Regions from separate parts of the Hathewaya histolytica genome, predicted to be linked through region 3. Evidence: a T-box and tRNA genes for the amino acid it is inferred to sense, from the RefSeq annotation. Region 3 holds a T-box; the other regions hold tRNA genes.
What was found. A T-box is a leader RNA that pairs with one kind of tRNA and senses whether it is charged. The one in region 3 lies ahead of ileS (isoleucine--tRNA ligase), so its partner is inferred to be a tRNA-Ile.
Positions count from the first base shown of each region.

Region 1: it has a tRNA-Ile gene. The T-box ahead of ileS (isoleucine--tRNA ligase) is inferred to sense a tRNA for this amino acid. The anticodon was not compared.
Region 2: it has a tRNA-Ile gene. The T-box ahead of ileS (isoleucine--tRNA ligase) is inferred to sense a tRNA for this amino acid. The anticodon was not compared.

Region 1 is NZ_LR590481.1:2,473,292-2,478,408, forward strand. Features, by position in the region: rRNA gene FGL08_RS11935 (23S ribosomal RNA) at 1-1,752, opposite strand, end outside; tRNA gene FGL08_RS11940 (tRNA-Ile) at 1,834-1,910, opposite strand; tRNA gene FGL08_RS11945 (tRNA-Ala) at 1,916-1,991, opposite strand; rRNA gene FGL08_RS11950 (16S ribosomal RNA) at 2,118-3,632, opposite strand; gene FGL08_RS11955 (pyruvate, water dikinase regulatory protein) at 4,067-4,864, opposite strand; gene murD (UDP-N-acetylmuramoyl-L-alanine--D-glutamate ligase) at 5,095-5,117, opposite strand, start outside.
Region 2 is NZ_LR590481.1:11,999-17,115, forward strand. Features, by position in the region: rRNA gene FGL08_RS00045 (23S ribosomal RNA) at 1-1,549, shown strand, start outside; rRNA gene rrf (5S ribosomal RNA) at 1,665-1,781, shown strand; tRNA gene FGL08_RS00055 (tRNA-Ile) at 1,789-1,865, shown strand; tRNA gene FGL08_RS00060 (tRNA-Ala) at 1,871-1,946, shown strand; gene FGL08_RS00065 (HD domain-containing protein) at 2,078-2,596, shown strand; gene FGL08_RS00070 (transcription repressor NadR) at 2,632-3,153, shown strand; gene FGL08_RS00075 (hybrid sensor histidine kinase/response regulator) at 3,341-4,462, shown strand; gene FGL08_RS00080 (NAD(P)/FAD-dependent oxidoreductase) at 4,539-5,117, shown strand, end outside.
Region 3 is NZ_LR590481.1:2,311,565-2,316,681, reverse strand. Features, by position in the region: gene nrdD (anaerobic ribonucleoside-triphosphate reductase) at 1-112, shown strand, start outside; gene nrdG (anaerobic ribonucleoside-triphosphate reductase activating protein) at 122-640, shown strand; gene FGL08_RS11150 (beta/alpha barrel domain-containing protein) at 664-1,356, opposite strand; gene FGL08_RS11145 (MBL fold metallo-hydrolase) at 1,500-2,141, opposite strand; T-box leader at 2,380-2,601, shown strand; gene ileS (isoleucine--tRNA ligase) at 2,667-5,117, shown strand, end outside.

The DNA of each region.
Region 1 (5,117 bases), 160 kb from region 3:
CTTTCGCTAGGCACCCCTTCTCCCGAAGTTACGGGGTCAATTTGCCGAGTTCCTTAACAACAATTCTTCCGCCGGCCTTAGGATTCTCTCCTCATCTACCTGTGTCGGTTTGCGGTACGGGCACCAAACTTCTCCATAGAGGCTTTTCTTGGCAGCGTGGAATCAGATACTTCGCGAAAAAAATCGCTCCTCGTAACACCTCAGCATTGACTAAACGGATTTGCCTGCTTAGCCTGCCTAAGTGCTTGAACACACACTCCAACAGTGTGCATATCCTATCCTTCTGCGTCACCCCATTTGTCAAACGAAGTTTGGCGGTATCGGAATATCAACCGATTGTCCATCGCCTACGCCTTTCGGCCTGGGCTTAGGTCCCGACTAACCCTGAGAGGACGAGCCTTCCTCAGGAAACCTTAGATATTCGGCCAATAGGATTCTCACCTATTTCTCGCTACTCATGCCAACATTCTCACTTCTGCATCGTCCACCGCTCCTTTCGGTACGACTTCAACCAATGCAGAAAGCTCCTCTACCATGTACATAGTACATCCATAGCTTCGGTGGTAAGTTTTAGCCCCGGACATTTTCGGCGCAGGATCTCTTGACTAGTGAGCTATTACGCACTCTTTAAATGAATGGCTGCTTCTAAGCCAACATCCTAGTTGTCTTAGAAATCCCACATCCTTTACCACTTAACTTACACTTTGGGACCTTAGCTGATGGTCTGGGCTCTTTCCCTTTTGACTACGGATCTTATCATTCGCAGTCTGACTGCCAGGATACAAGTATACGGCATTCGGAGTTTGATAGAGTTCGGTAAGCGGTGAAGCCCCCTAGCTCATTCAGTGCTCTACCTCCATTACTTAATTACCTGACGCTAGCCCTAAAGCTATTTCGAGGAGAACCAGCTATCTCCGAGTTCGATTGGAATTTCTCCGCTATCCACAGCTCATCCCATGGTTTTTCAACACCAACGTGGTTCGGACCTCCACGAAATTTTACTTTCGCTTCATCCTGGCCATGGATAGATCACTCGGTTTCGGGTCTACGACATGCAACTAATTCGCCCTATTCAGACTTGGTTTCCCTTCGGCTCCACACCTTCAGTGCTTAACCTCGCTACATATCGTAACTCGTTGGCCCGTTCTACAAAAAGTACGCCGTCACACATATAAAGTGCTCCGACCGATTGTAGGCACACGGTTTCAGGTTCTATTTCACTCCCCTCCCGGGGTTCTTTTCACCTTTCCCTTACGGTACTTCTTCACTATCGGTCACCAGGTAGTATTTAGCCTTGGGAGGTGGTCCTCCCTGCTTCCCACAAGGTTTCACGTGTCTCGTGGTACTCTGGATCAGATCTGTAGTCTTCTTGTTTTGTTTACAGGACTATTACCTTCTATGGTGAAGCTTTCCAGCTTACTTCAACTACAATAGCCTCTACGTTTATGATCTGTCCGCAACCCCAGAAACAAGTTTCTGGTTTGGGCTCTTTCCCTTTCGCTCGCCGCTACTTAGAAAATCGATTTTTCTTTCTCTTCCTCCGGGTACTTAGATGTTTCAGTTCCCCGGGTCTACCCTCCTGAACCTATGTATTCAGTTCAGGATATATACCGTTAGGTATATGAGTTTCCTCATTCGGAAATCTGTGGATCACAGCCTATGTGCGGCTACCCACAGCTTATCGCAGCTTATCACGTCCTTCTTCGGCTCCTGGTGCCAAGGCATTCGCCATGCGCCCTTTCTAACTTGACCTATCATGAGTAACTAAATTAATTTATATTAATCAGTTAATTATAGTTTATTTATTCATTGTGCAATTTTCAAAGAACAAAATGGTGGGTCTAAATGGACTCGAACCATCGACCTCACGCTTATCAGGCGTGCGCTCTAACCAGCTGAGCTATAGACCCATATATGGTGGAGATAAAGGGATTCGAACCCTTGACCCCCTGCGTGCAAGGCAGGTGCTCTCCCAGCTGAGCTATACCCCCATATTTTTCGATAATTTAAAATCAAAAGTTTTAAATTATTAATAGTTTTAAGAGTTTGACCTCTCAAAATTAAACAGAGTAAGTGCTCGCTACGAAAAGGCGATAGCCTTCTCGATTTCTCCTTAGAAAGGAGGTGATCCAGCCGCAGGTTCTCCTACGGCTACCTTGTTACGACTTCACCCCAATCATCGATCCCACCTTCGGCCGCTGGCTCCTTACGGTTACCTCACGGACTTCGGGTGTTACCAACTCTCATGGTGTGACGGGCGGTGTGTACAAGGCCCGGGAACGCATTCACCGCGACATTCTGATTCGCGATTACTAGTAACTCCAGCTTCATGTAGGCGAGTTGCAGCCTACAATCCGAACTGAGATTGGCTTTGTGAGATTGGCTCCACCTCACGGTCTTGCTTCTCTCTGTACCAACCATTGTAGCACGTGTGTAGCCCTGGACATAAGGGGCATGATGATTTGACGTCATCCCCACCTTCCTCCTGGTTACCCAGGCAGTCTTGCTAGAGTGCTCAACTTAATGGTAGCAACTAACAACAAGGGTTGCGCTCGTTGCGGGACTTAACCCAACATCTCACGACACGAGCTGACGACAACCATGCACCACCTGTCACCGAGTTCCCCGAAGGGCACTCCTATGTTTCCACAGGATTCTCGGGATGTCAAGCCCAGGTAAGGTTCTTCGCGTTGCTTCGAATTAAACCACATGCTCCGCTACTTGTGCGGGCCCCCGTCAATTCCTTTGAGTTTTAATCTTGCGATCGTACTCCCCAGGCGGGGTACTTAATGTGTTAACTGCGGCACCGGAGTATTGAAACCCCGACACCTAGTACCCATCGTTTACGGCGTGGACTACCAGGGTATCTAATCCTGTTTGCTACCCACGCTTTCATGCCTCAGCGTCAGTTACAGTCCAGAAAGCCGCCTTCGCCACTGGTGTTCTTCCTAATATCTACGCATTTCACCGCTACACTAGGAATTCCGCTTTCCTCTCCTGCACTCTAGATATCCAGTTTGAAATGCAGCACCGGGGTTAAGCCCCGGGATTTCACATCCCACTTAAATATCCGCCTACGCATGCTTTACGCCCAATAAATCCGGACAACGCTTGCCACCTACGTATTACCGCGGCTGCTGGCACGTAGTTAGCCGTGGCTTCCTCCTCAGGTACCGTCATTATCGTCCCTGAAGACAGAGCTTTACGATCCGAAGACCTTCATCACTCACGCGGCGTTGCTGCGTCAGGGTTTCCCCCATTGCGCAATATTCCCCACTGCTGCCTCCCGTAGGAGTCTGGGCCGTGTCTCAGTCCCAATGTGGCCGATCACCCTCTCAGGTCGGCTACGCATCGTCGCCTTGGTGAGCCGTTACCTCACCAACTAGCTAATGCGCCGCGGGTCCATCTCAAAGCGGATTGCTCCTTTAATCTTTCTAACATGCATTAAAAAGATATTATGCGGTATTAATCTCCCTTTCGGGAGGCTATCCCCCTCTTTGAGGCAGGTTACCCACGTGTTACTCACCCGTCCGCCGCTAATCCATTCCCCGAAGGGAACTTCATCGCTCGACTTGCATGTGTTAAGCACGCCGCCAGCGTTCGTCCTGAGCCAGGATCAAACTCTCAATTTAAAATAATGCTAGAAACTTGTTTCGTGCAGTATTTTACTCATCAACCTTAGCTGATGAGTTTCCTTACACTCTTCAATTTTCTATTGAGATTTCAACTTGCTCAAGCATTTTACTGACTTGAATTGTTTTTTTCTTTTTCTCAAAAGAATGCGAGTTCTTTTATCTTACTCTGTTTAATTTTCAAAGTCCATCTGCTTCAAATTACTTTTACATATTATCACTCATAAACAACTTTGTCAACATAATTTTAATGTTTTTCTAAGTTATATTTACATAAGCAATGTAAATATATTAACATCATAAATATATATTGAACATAATTTAAACTCTAAATCAATTAATTTTCTTTTAAAATTCTCTATTTTTCTTCATTTTTCTCTCTTTTTTATATAAAGACACACATGGATTAGTTTTCTATCCATGTTTAAATATATTTATTTTTTTCCTATATACTTCATTATAATTAAAGCTGTATCCTCTATAGCTCTTTGAGTTACGTCTATAGTCTTACACCTTAATTTTCTCATCACCCTATCTGAAAATTCCAGTTCTTCAAGTATCCTTTCATCATTGGCATATTCAACACCTGATATAGCCCTCTCAAATTTATCTAACCTTCTTTTCCTTATCTCAATTAATCGCAATGGATCTATAACTAATCCAAATATTCTTTTTCTATCTACTTCAAAAAGTTCTTCTGGTAATTCTATTTCAGGTACCAATGGTATATTAATAGCCTTAATGCCTTTATTAGCTAAATACATACAAAGAGGCGTTTTAGAAGTTCTAGAAAGACCAACTAAAACTACATCTGCATTTTTTATTCCTGCGTAGTCTTTACTATCATCATATTGAATAGCAAACTCCATAGCCTCAATTCTTTTATAATATATATCATCAGTTTTCCATATAGCTCCTGGATTATATGATGGGTACGTATTTAGTAAAGTTGAAGCTATGTTGATTATAGGCCCAAGTACATTTACAATATTAACATTATTCTCAATACATTTTTGAGTAAGATATTCGCGTACATTTACAGTTATTATGGTAGACACTACCATACATTTTTCACATTCCTTTATAATACTCATTACATATTCCACGTCTTCCAAAGTCTTAACATATGAAATTCTCTTAACATCTACATCTTTAAATTGGCTAGATACCGCAATAGATACTTGCTCAGCAGTTTCCCCTATTGAATCTGAAATTGCGAATATAATCAATATAAATCCTCTCCTTCTCTCCATCTGATAATATTTTAATCTTATATTAATTTAAAATTATGAAATCTAGTCTTTCAAGAAAATGCTCTATTATATTTAATCTATATTACTTAGAGTTTTTATTAAATTATAATATATATATTCTGTTGCCATGATCTTTTTATAAAAATGGCACTAAAAAGAATACCACTCCAATTTAGCGCCTATATATAAATATATAATCTAACTAATTTCTATTTTAAATTTTCTACTAACT
Region 2 (5,117 bases), 2.3 Mb from region 3:
GTCCTCTCAGGGTTAGTCGGGACCTAAGCCCAGGCCGAAAGGCGTAGGCGATGGACAATCGGTTGATATTCCGATACCGCCAAACTTCGTTTGACAAATGGGGTGACGCAGAAGGATAGGATATGCACACTGTTGGAGTGTGTGTTCAAGCACTTAGGCAGGCTAAGCAGGCAAATCCGTTTAGTCAATGCTGAGGTGTTACGAGGAGCGATTTTTTTCGCGAAGTATCTGATTCCACGCTGCCAAGAAAAGCCTCTATGGAGAAGTTTGGCGCCCGTACCGCAAACCGACACAGGTAGATGAGGAGAGAATCCTAAGGCCGGCGGAAGAATTGTTGTTAAGGAACTCGGCAAATTGACCCCGTAACTTCGGGAGAAGGGGTGCCTAGCGAAAGCTAGGCCGCAGTGAATAGGCCCAGGCAACTGTTTAACAAAAACACAGGTCTCTGCTAAAGCGTAAGCTGATGTATAGGGGCTGACGCCTGCCCGGTGCTGGAAGGTTAAGGGGATCTGTAAGCGTAAGCGAAGCAGTGAACTTAAGCCCCAGTAAACGGCGGCCGTAACTATAACGGTCCTAAGGTAGCGAAATTCCTTGTCGGGTAAGTTCCGACCCGCACGAATGGCGTAATGATCTGGGCACTGTCTCAACAACAAATCCGGTGAAATTGTAGTGCAAGTGAAGATGCTTGCTACCCGCAGTTGGACGGAAAGACCCCGTAGAGCTTTACTGTAGCTTAGCATTGAATTTCGGTATTGTCTGTACAGGATAGGTGGGAGACTTGGAAATACCTTCGTCAGGGGGTATGGAGTCATCCTTGGGATACCACCCTGACAGTACTGGAATTCTAACGAAAGGCCATGAATCTGGTCGTCGGACATTGTTAGGTGGGCAGTTTGACTGGGGCGGTCGCCTCCGAAAGTGTAACGGAGGCGCCCAAAGGTTCCCTCAGCGCGGTCGGAAATCGCGCGTAGAGTGCAAAGGCAGAAGGGAGCCTGACTGCGACACATACAAGTGGAGCAGGGACGAAAGTCGGGCTTAGTGATCCGGTGGTACCTCGTGGGAGGGCCATCGCTTAACGGATAAAAGCTACCTCGGGGATAACAGGCTGATCTCCCCCAAGAGTCCACATCGACGGGGAGGTTTGGCACCTCGATGTCGGCTCGTCGCATCCTGGAGCTGAAGTCGGTTCCAAGGGTTGGGCTGTTCGCCCATTAAAGCGGCACGCGAGCTGGGTTCAGAACGTCGTGAGACAGTTCGGTCCCTATCCGCTGCGGGCGCAGGAAATTTGAGAGGAGCTGTCCTTAGTACGAGAGGACCGGGATGGACTGACCTCTGGTGCACCAGTTGTCACGCCAGTGGCACAGCTGGGTAGCTATGTCGGGAAGGGATAAACACTGAAAGCATCTAAGTGTGAAGCCCACCTCAAGATTAGATTTCCCATGACGAAAGTCAGTAAGACTCCTTGAAGAACACAAGGTTGATAGGTGAGAGGTGCAAGCATGGTAACATGTGTAGCTGACTCATACTAATAAGTCGAGGACTTGACCAATATAGTTTTCATTGTGCAATTTTGAGAGAACAGTTCTTATAAAGAACAATTCTTTTATCAAAAAAATAGTTGACAAATTATTATATTTAAAATATAATAATTTATGTCGAATAAATCCGGTGGTAATGGCGTAAAGGTAACACTCCTTCCCATACCGAACAGGTAAGTTAAGCTTTACAGCGCTGATGGTACTGCAGGGGAAGCCCTGTGGGAGAGTAAGACACTGCCGGGTAATATACGGATCATTAGCTCAGTTGGTTAGAGCAACCGGCTCATAACCGGTAGGTCTGGGGTTCGAGTCCCTGATGATCCACCATATTTGGGGGTATAGCTCAGCTGGGAGAGCACCTGCCTTGCACGCAGGGGGTCAAGGGTTCGAATCCCTTTATCTCCACCAAAGAACACTCTTTAAAAGAGTGTTCTTTTTTTATATAATATTATTAATATATTGATATTTTAAAATAGGAATAGCATAAATAAGAAGTATTCTTGGAATAATAAAAGCTTGATAAGTAAGGCGGATGAAAAATGTTAAGTAGAATTAAACAATTTTTCTTAGGAAACTTTTATACTATAAAACCATTTACAAAGCATGATAAAATGTTTATTTTTAAATATTTGACTAAAGATGAAATTTATATATTCAATACTATGAAAAAATATGACAGGGCACATTGCCTTAGGGTTTCTAAGGATTTAATTAAGTTAATAATCACAGATAAATCTTTAGGAGAACAAGAAATTTTAAATATAATGAAGGCAAGCTTATTACATGATGTAGGTAAAAGAGAAGGTAATTTTTATATAATAGATAGAGTACTTATGGTTTTAATTTCTGAGAGGTTTAAAAATAAAAAATATATATCTAAATATAAAAAATTAGATATATATATGAACCATGCTGAAATAGGTTATAAAATTTTAAAGCAAAGCAAACTGTTTTCAGATAAGGTATTATATATGGTTAAAAATCATCATAATAATAAACCTTGTGATGATTTTCAATATATTATAAGCTTATTTCAGCAGTGTGACGATAGAAATTAAATTAGTACTACTATTTTTTAAAGGAGGAGAGGGTTATTAATTCTAAGGAGAGAAGAGGACTAATAAAGGAATTTTTGATAAGTAGTAATACTCCTTTAAAGGGTGCAGAAATTGCTAAAAATTTAAAGGTAACAAGACAGGTTATAGTAAAAGATGTTGCACTTTTAAGAGCAGAAGGTTTTAATATTATTGCAACACCTGAAGGATACATATTAGATAATAATTTAGATAGTAATTTAAAGAAGATTATAGCTGTATCTCATAAAAGGGAAGATATAGAGAATGAATTATATTTAATAATTAAGTTTGGTGGTATAATTAATGACGTAATTATAGAACATCCATTATATGGGGAAATAAGAGCAATGCTTAAGATTTCTAATTTAGCAGATTTAGAGAATTTTATGAGAAAACTAGATAGGTATAGAGCAGAGCCTTTATCCAAACTTACTAATGGAATACATCTTCATACTATAGAAGCTAAAGATAAGGATACAATGGATTGTATATTAAGAGAGTTAGAGAAATCAGGATATCTTATTGTGGAAGATAATTAATTGTAGTTAGCTGTTAGGTGTAAAAAATAAAAAAACAGAAAATATAATAATAACTTGGAAAATAAGTTTTAAAATTGTAGATTTGAGCATACATATAATATAAAAATATGTATGCTTTTTCTTTTTCTATGAGTAAGGCAGAAAAAGAGCTGAAATTTATACTTAACGTGATAGGATGGTGTGGTTTATGAAAAATTCAACATTCAAAAAAGAAACTTGTAGTAATACAAATTTAGATGTTAATAGTTGTACTTTAAGGGTAGTACATGACATAAATAATATATTAATGCCAGCTTTAAATGCAATAGAACTTATAAAAGATAAAATATATAAGTTCGATGCCAATATATCTAGTGAATTAAATATAATTGAATTATGTATAAAAGATACAGTAAGTATTTTAAACAATAGTAAAAAGTCTGTAAAAGAAATATATAATAAAAATGATATAGTTAATATAAAAAAAATAATAGAAGATTCTATTTTAATTACTAAAAGTAAATATTCACAAAATATACTAGTAGAAAAGCAATTAGAGAAAGATTTAAATGTTTTAGGAAATAGTACGGAACTTAGAGAAGTATTTGTTAATATAATAAACAATGCTGTAGATTCCATGAGTGGAAAAGAAGTCGTTATAAAGGTAAATTCTTATAGGGAACAAGATTATATAGTAGTTAAAGTAGAGGATTGTGGGTTAGGTATAGGCAGTGATAATATAGATAAGATTTTCACTCCTTTCTTTACAACTAAAAAATCAAAGGGCACTGGTATAGGACTTAGTATATGTAAAGATATAATAGATAAACATAGAGGAGAGATTTTTGTAGAGTCAGAGAAATATATAGGTACTAGTTTTATAATTAAGCTACCTGCGGTAGAAAAAGAGCTTATAACTAATGAAAATATAGAGAATAATTATATAAGAGATAAAGGATTAAAAATACTAGTTATTGATGATAATATTAACATTAGATTTATAGTTGCATCCCTTGCTAAAAAGGTATTTAATGCAGAGGTTAAAGAGTGTACACCAGAAAGTGCTGAAGAGGAAATTGAAAAAAATAACTATTCTATATTAATAAGTGACTTCTTAATGCCTATAAATGGTGTGGAATTATGTAATAAAATAAAAAGTAGATTCAAAGATATATATTTTTGTATAATGACTGGCTGTGTGGAATTAATTAATGACAAGGACAAAGATAATGTAGATTATATACTAAAAAAACCTATAGATATAAAACAGTTAGAGGAAATGAAAAATGAATATATTAAAATAAATAGATTAGATATTAAAGAAATGTAAATATAGAGGAATTTGTATGCAAAAATGATATAATAGAAAAGTACGATTAGAGTTTTTTAACTTATGGAGGTAGGGTATGGACTATGATGTACTTGTTCTAGGTGGAGGTTTAATTGGATGTGCTATTGCATATGAAATATCAAAATACAATTTAAATATAGCGCTTATAGAAAAAGATTATGATATAGCAGATGATGTAGCTTTAGTTAATACCTCTATAGTATTTGATGGCTTAGAATGCGAAGATAGTTTTACATCTAAATTGGAAGCCATGGGAAACGGGTTAATGGATGAGGTTACAGAAAAATTTAATGTACCTTTTAAAAGGTTACCATCATTAATATTATCAAAAGATGAAAGTTATATAGATAATTTATATGATAGAGCTTTAAAAAAAGGAATAAAAAATATAGATATTATAGATGAAATTAATATAAAGGAAATAGAACCTAGTATTCCTTTAGAGTGTAAAAAAGCAATATACAACAAAAATACAGGAGTAATATGTCCTTATGATTTGGCTCTAGCTTATGGAGAAATTGCTTTTGATAACAATGTTAATTTTAAATTAGAAGAAGAAGTTTTAGATATAAAGAAAGAGTCTAAAGGATTTAAAGTTACAACTAATAAAAATAGGTTTAGTTGCAAGATAGTT
Region 3 (5,117 bases):
AGGTTATTTAAGTCTAGATGAAAGGTTTGGAGCAGGTAAGTATTATGAAAGAGAAGATAGAGTTACTCACACTAGTAGTAAAAAAGGATATACTGACTATGTAAGTAAATAGGTGATATATGTGAATACAGAAGATAGGAATATAAGACTTTCAGGGATAATTTTTGAGAGTTTAGCTAACGGGCCAGGTATAAGGAGAGTATTTTTTTCCCAAGGATGTACACATAATTGTGAAGGCTGTTTTAATAAACACACACACAGTTTTCATGGGGGAGAAATTTTTAGTATTAAAAATTTAATAGATGATTTAAAGGATAACCCTATAATAAATGGAGTTACTTTTAGTGGAGGAGATCCTTTAGAACAAGCAGAAAGTTTTTATTACTTAGCACAAGAAGTTAAAAATTTAGGTTTAAATATTTGGTGTTATACGGGTTATACTTTCGAATATATTCTAAAGCATTTAGATGAAAAGGCATTTTGGAAGGAGCTCTTAGATAGTATTGATGTAATTGTAGATGGGAGATTTATGGAATCACAGAAGAATCATAGTTTAAAGTATAGAGGATCTAGGAATCAGAGAATCATAGATGTGAAAAAGAGCTTAGAGTTAGGTAAAATAATTCAATTAAATTATTAATAAAGGGATACTATAGTATCCCTTTAATTTTGTTCATCTTCATAATCGTTTTTATAATTCGCTCTATAGCTAAGCATGATTTCATTTAGTATGTCACCAGCTGCAGGTGGAGTGTATGTTATAGCATTGGCACCAGCTGCTATAGTTTCTCTTATAGTGTCTTCTGTAGGACCACCAGTAGCTATGATAGGGAAATCAGGAAACCTTTCTCTTATCTTTCTTACGATATGTGCAGTCCTTTTAGCACCTGATACGTTAAGAATAGTGGCTCCAGAGGCTATTCTTGCCTCGATATCTTCAAATTCTGAAACTACAGTAACTATAATAGGTATATCTATAGTTTCTCTCATTTGAGTTATAACTTCATTTGGAGTAGGATTATTTACTACTACCCCCAAAGCTCCTTTAAACTCAGCATCTAATGCTAAATTAACTACTCTTTTTCCAGTAGTAATTCCACCACCTACACCACAAAAAATTGGAACATCTGCTGCTAGGAGTAGTGAAGCTGTTATTATTGGTTGAGGGGTAAATGGATAGACAGCTATAATAGCGTCAGCATTAGTATTTTTTATTAAAGCAACATCTGTGGTAAATAAGAAAGACTTTAATCTTTTACCAAATATCACAATACCACTGGCATCTCTTATGGCATTAGGTACTTGTATCATATGGTTTCTTAAAGTGCCATTAATTATTGGTACATTTTTACGCATAGAGCTTCACTCCTTTTATATGAATTTATATATAATTATAGATTACTATTATATTTAATTAAATTATTTATATTTTGTAAAGTAATTTATAAAAAATATAAATATTAATTTTAAGTTACTATTTATATAATTTATATTGTATATTAATAATCTAAAATAAACAATTTATTTTCTAAATTTCTAATAGGTTGTAAGTCCTCTATGTCTAATATATTACTATCTATTTTTTCACTATGGGTAAAATTAATTAAAAAATCTTCTATACCTGAAAGTTCAAAATTTAATCTAGGAGTTTTATAATGCATAGGTATAACTAAATTGCTCTTTATTGAACGACATACTGAGTAAGCCTCTTTATTATCTATAGTGTAATTTCCACCTACTGGTATTAATAATATATTTATATTACCTAGGATTTGAATTTCTTTTAGTGTAAGAAGATGTCCTAAATCACCTAGATGACAAAGAGTTATACCATCAACTTCCACCTTAAATATTGTGTTTTCTCCTCTTTTTGCCCCATTAAACTTATCATGATATGATTTAAATCCCTTTATTTTAATATCATCTATTAAAAACTTTCCATGACTATCTATAACTACATAATCCCCGCTTACATATTGAAGACAGTTATGGTCAAAATGGTGGTGACTTATTAGAAGTATATCTGCTTTTTCTTTGTAAACTTCATATCCTATAGTGTCATCAAAAGGATCGATAAGAATTTTTTTATCATTTTTAGAGATTATTAAAAAACTAGAGTGTCCAAGCCACTTGATTTTCAAAATATCACATCCTTAATTAAAGTATTATATACTATAGTTTGTATGCATTATATTTAGTATACAAGGAAAGAATGAAAAATAGTTTGAATAAATAAGTCTAGAGTGTTAATTTTTTATATTTACCAGTTGAAATACTATGTAGATTCATTATATAATTTATTATACAATCTATTGACTATATGAAATAAAATAGTTATATTATATTTATAATTAACTATAATATATAAAAAATTATGTTATAAAGGTTTTGATTAGGAAGAGTAATTAATCCGTAAACTTTCAGAGAGTGGGATGAGGTGCGAACCCATAGTGGAAGATTAGTGAAAATCACCTAGGAGCCTAGAGCTGAAACTTTAGTAAGCTTTTACGTAATCCTGCGTTAAAGGATAGGGTATAAATGTGTACTTGAATGTATAACTACCATAGGTGGTATAGCGAAGAATTTAACTTCGTCCTATTTTGGACGGAGTTTTTTATTTTATAATGGATATAATTAAAATATAGAAACGGAAGGAGTAAAAATATATGTACAAAAAAATCGATACTTCAAAGAGTTTTGTTCAAAGAGAAAAGGAAATAGCTGAATTTTGGAATAATAAAGAAATAATTAAAAAAAGCTTTGAATTAAACCAAGATGGTGAGTACTTTACATTTTTTGATGGACCTCCAACGGCAAATGGTAAGCCACATATAGGTCATATTTTAACAAGAGTTATGAAAGATTTAATCCCAAGATATAAAGTTATGAAGGGATATAAGGTTATAAGAAAAGCAGGATGGGATACTCATGGACTTCCAGTAGAATTAGAAGTTGAAAAAATGCTTAAAATCTCAGGAAAAGAACAAATTGAGAGTTATGGTGTAGAAAAGTTTGTTAAAGAGTGTAAGGATAGTGTATTTAAGTACACAAGTCTTTGGAAAGATATGTCTGAAAAAATTGCTTACTGGGTTGATATGGATAATCCATATATAACTTATGATGATAACTATATAGAATCAGTATGGTGGGCATTGAAACAGATGTGGGATAAGGACTTACTATTCAAAGGTCATAAGATAATGCCTTATTGCCCAAGATGTGGAACAGCACTATCTTCTCATGAGGTTGCTCAAGGATATAAAGATGTAAAAGAATCAACAGCTTTTGTAAAGTTTAAAGTTAAGGGAGAAGAAAATAAATACTTCCTAGCTTGGACGACAACACCTTGGACACTTCCAAGTAATATAGCTTTAACCATAAATAAGAAATATGATTATATAGAAGTTAAGCAAAATGAAGAAATATATATTTTAGCTAAGGAATTAGCGCCTAAGGTTTTAGGAGAAGATTATAGTATAGTTAAAGAATTCAAGGGTGAAGATATTTTAGGTATGGAGTATGAACAATTATTTAAATTTGAAACTCCAGAGGAAAAAGCCTTTTATATAATCCATGGTGACTTTGTAACTTTAACGGATGGTACTGGTATTGTACATACAGCACCAGCTTATGGTGAAGATGACAGCCTTGTATGTAAGAAACATGGTCTTCCTTTAATTAATTTAGTAGATAAGAGTGGATGCTTTGTAGAATCTGTTGAGCCTTGGAAAGGGTTATTTGTTAAAAAAGCAGATCCTAAGATAATAGATTATATGAATGAGAATAATATGCTTTATAAATCAGAAAAGTTTACTCACTCATATCCACATTGCTGGAGATGTGATACCCCGCTTTTATATTATCCAAAAGATAGTTGGTTTGTTAGAACTACAGCAGTAAAAGAGAATTTAATTAAAAACAATCAAAGTATAAACTGGTTACCAGATAACATCAAAAACGGAAGAATGGGAAAATTCCTAGAAAACAATATCGATTGGGGTATTAGTAGGGATAGATATTGGGGTACTCCACTTCCTATTTGGGAATGTGAGTGTGGACACAAAGAATGTATAGGTAGTAGAGAAGAGTTAAAGGAAAAAGGTGTAGAAGTTAAAGAAGAATTAGAACTTCATAAGCCTTATATAGATGAAGTACACTTAAATTGTTCAAAATGTGGCAAAGAGATGAAGAGAACTAAGGAAGTTATTGACTGTTGGTTTGATTCTGGATCGATGCCTTTTGCACAGCATCATTATCCATTTGAAAATAAAGAGTTATTTGAAAAGAATTTCCCAGCACAATTTATTTCGGAAGCTGTTGACCAAACAAGAGGATGGTTCTATACATTACTTGCAATTTCAACTATTTTATTTGATAAGGCACCATTTGAAAACTGTATAGTTCTAGGTCACGTTTTAGATAAAAAAGGCATTAAAATGTCAAAATCTAAAGGGAATATAGTTGAACCATTTGAAGTTTTAGAAAACCAAGGAGCCGATGCTACAAGATGGCATTTCTATACAGCTAGTGCACCATGGCTTCCAACTAGATTTTCAGGAGATGATGTATCTGAAGCTCAAAGAAAATTCTTAAGTACTTTATGGAATGTATATTCTTTCTATGTACTTTATGCTGATATAGATAAATTCAATCCTTTAGAATACAAAGATTTTAAGTCTAAAAATGTTATGGATAAGTGGATAATTTCAAAATTAAATTCATTAATTAATACAATTGAAGAAGATTTAGATAATTATAGAATAACAGATGCCGCTTTAGCTCTCGAAGAATTTGTAGATGAATTATCTAATTGGTATGTAAGAAGAAATCGTTCTAGATTCTGGTCAGAGGATTTAACAGAAGATAAGATTGGAGCTTATGTAACTTTATATAATGTGTTAGTTACATTTAGTAAAATAGCATCTCCATTTATACCATTTATGACAGAAGAAGTTTACCAAAACCTTGTAAAAGGTCTTGATAATAGCGAACCAGACAGTGTTCATTTATGTGCTTGGCCACTAGCTTGTGAGTCTTTAATTGATGAGAAGTTAGAAAAGGAAATGTCAATTGCATACAAAGTAGTTAAACTAGGAAGATCAGCTAGAAATGGAGCT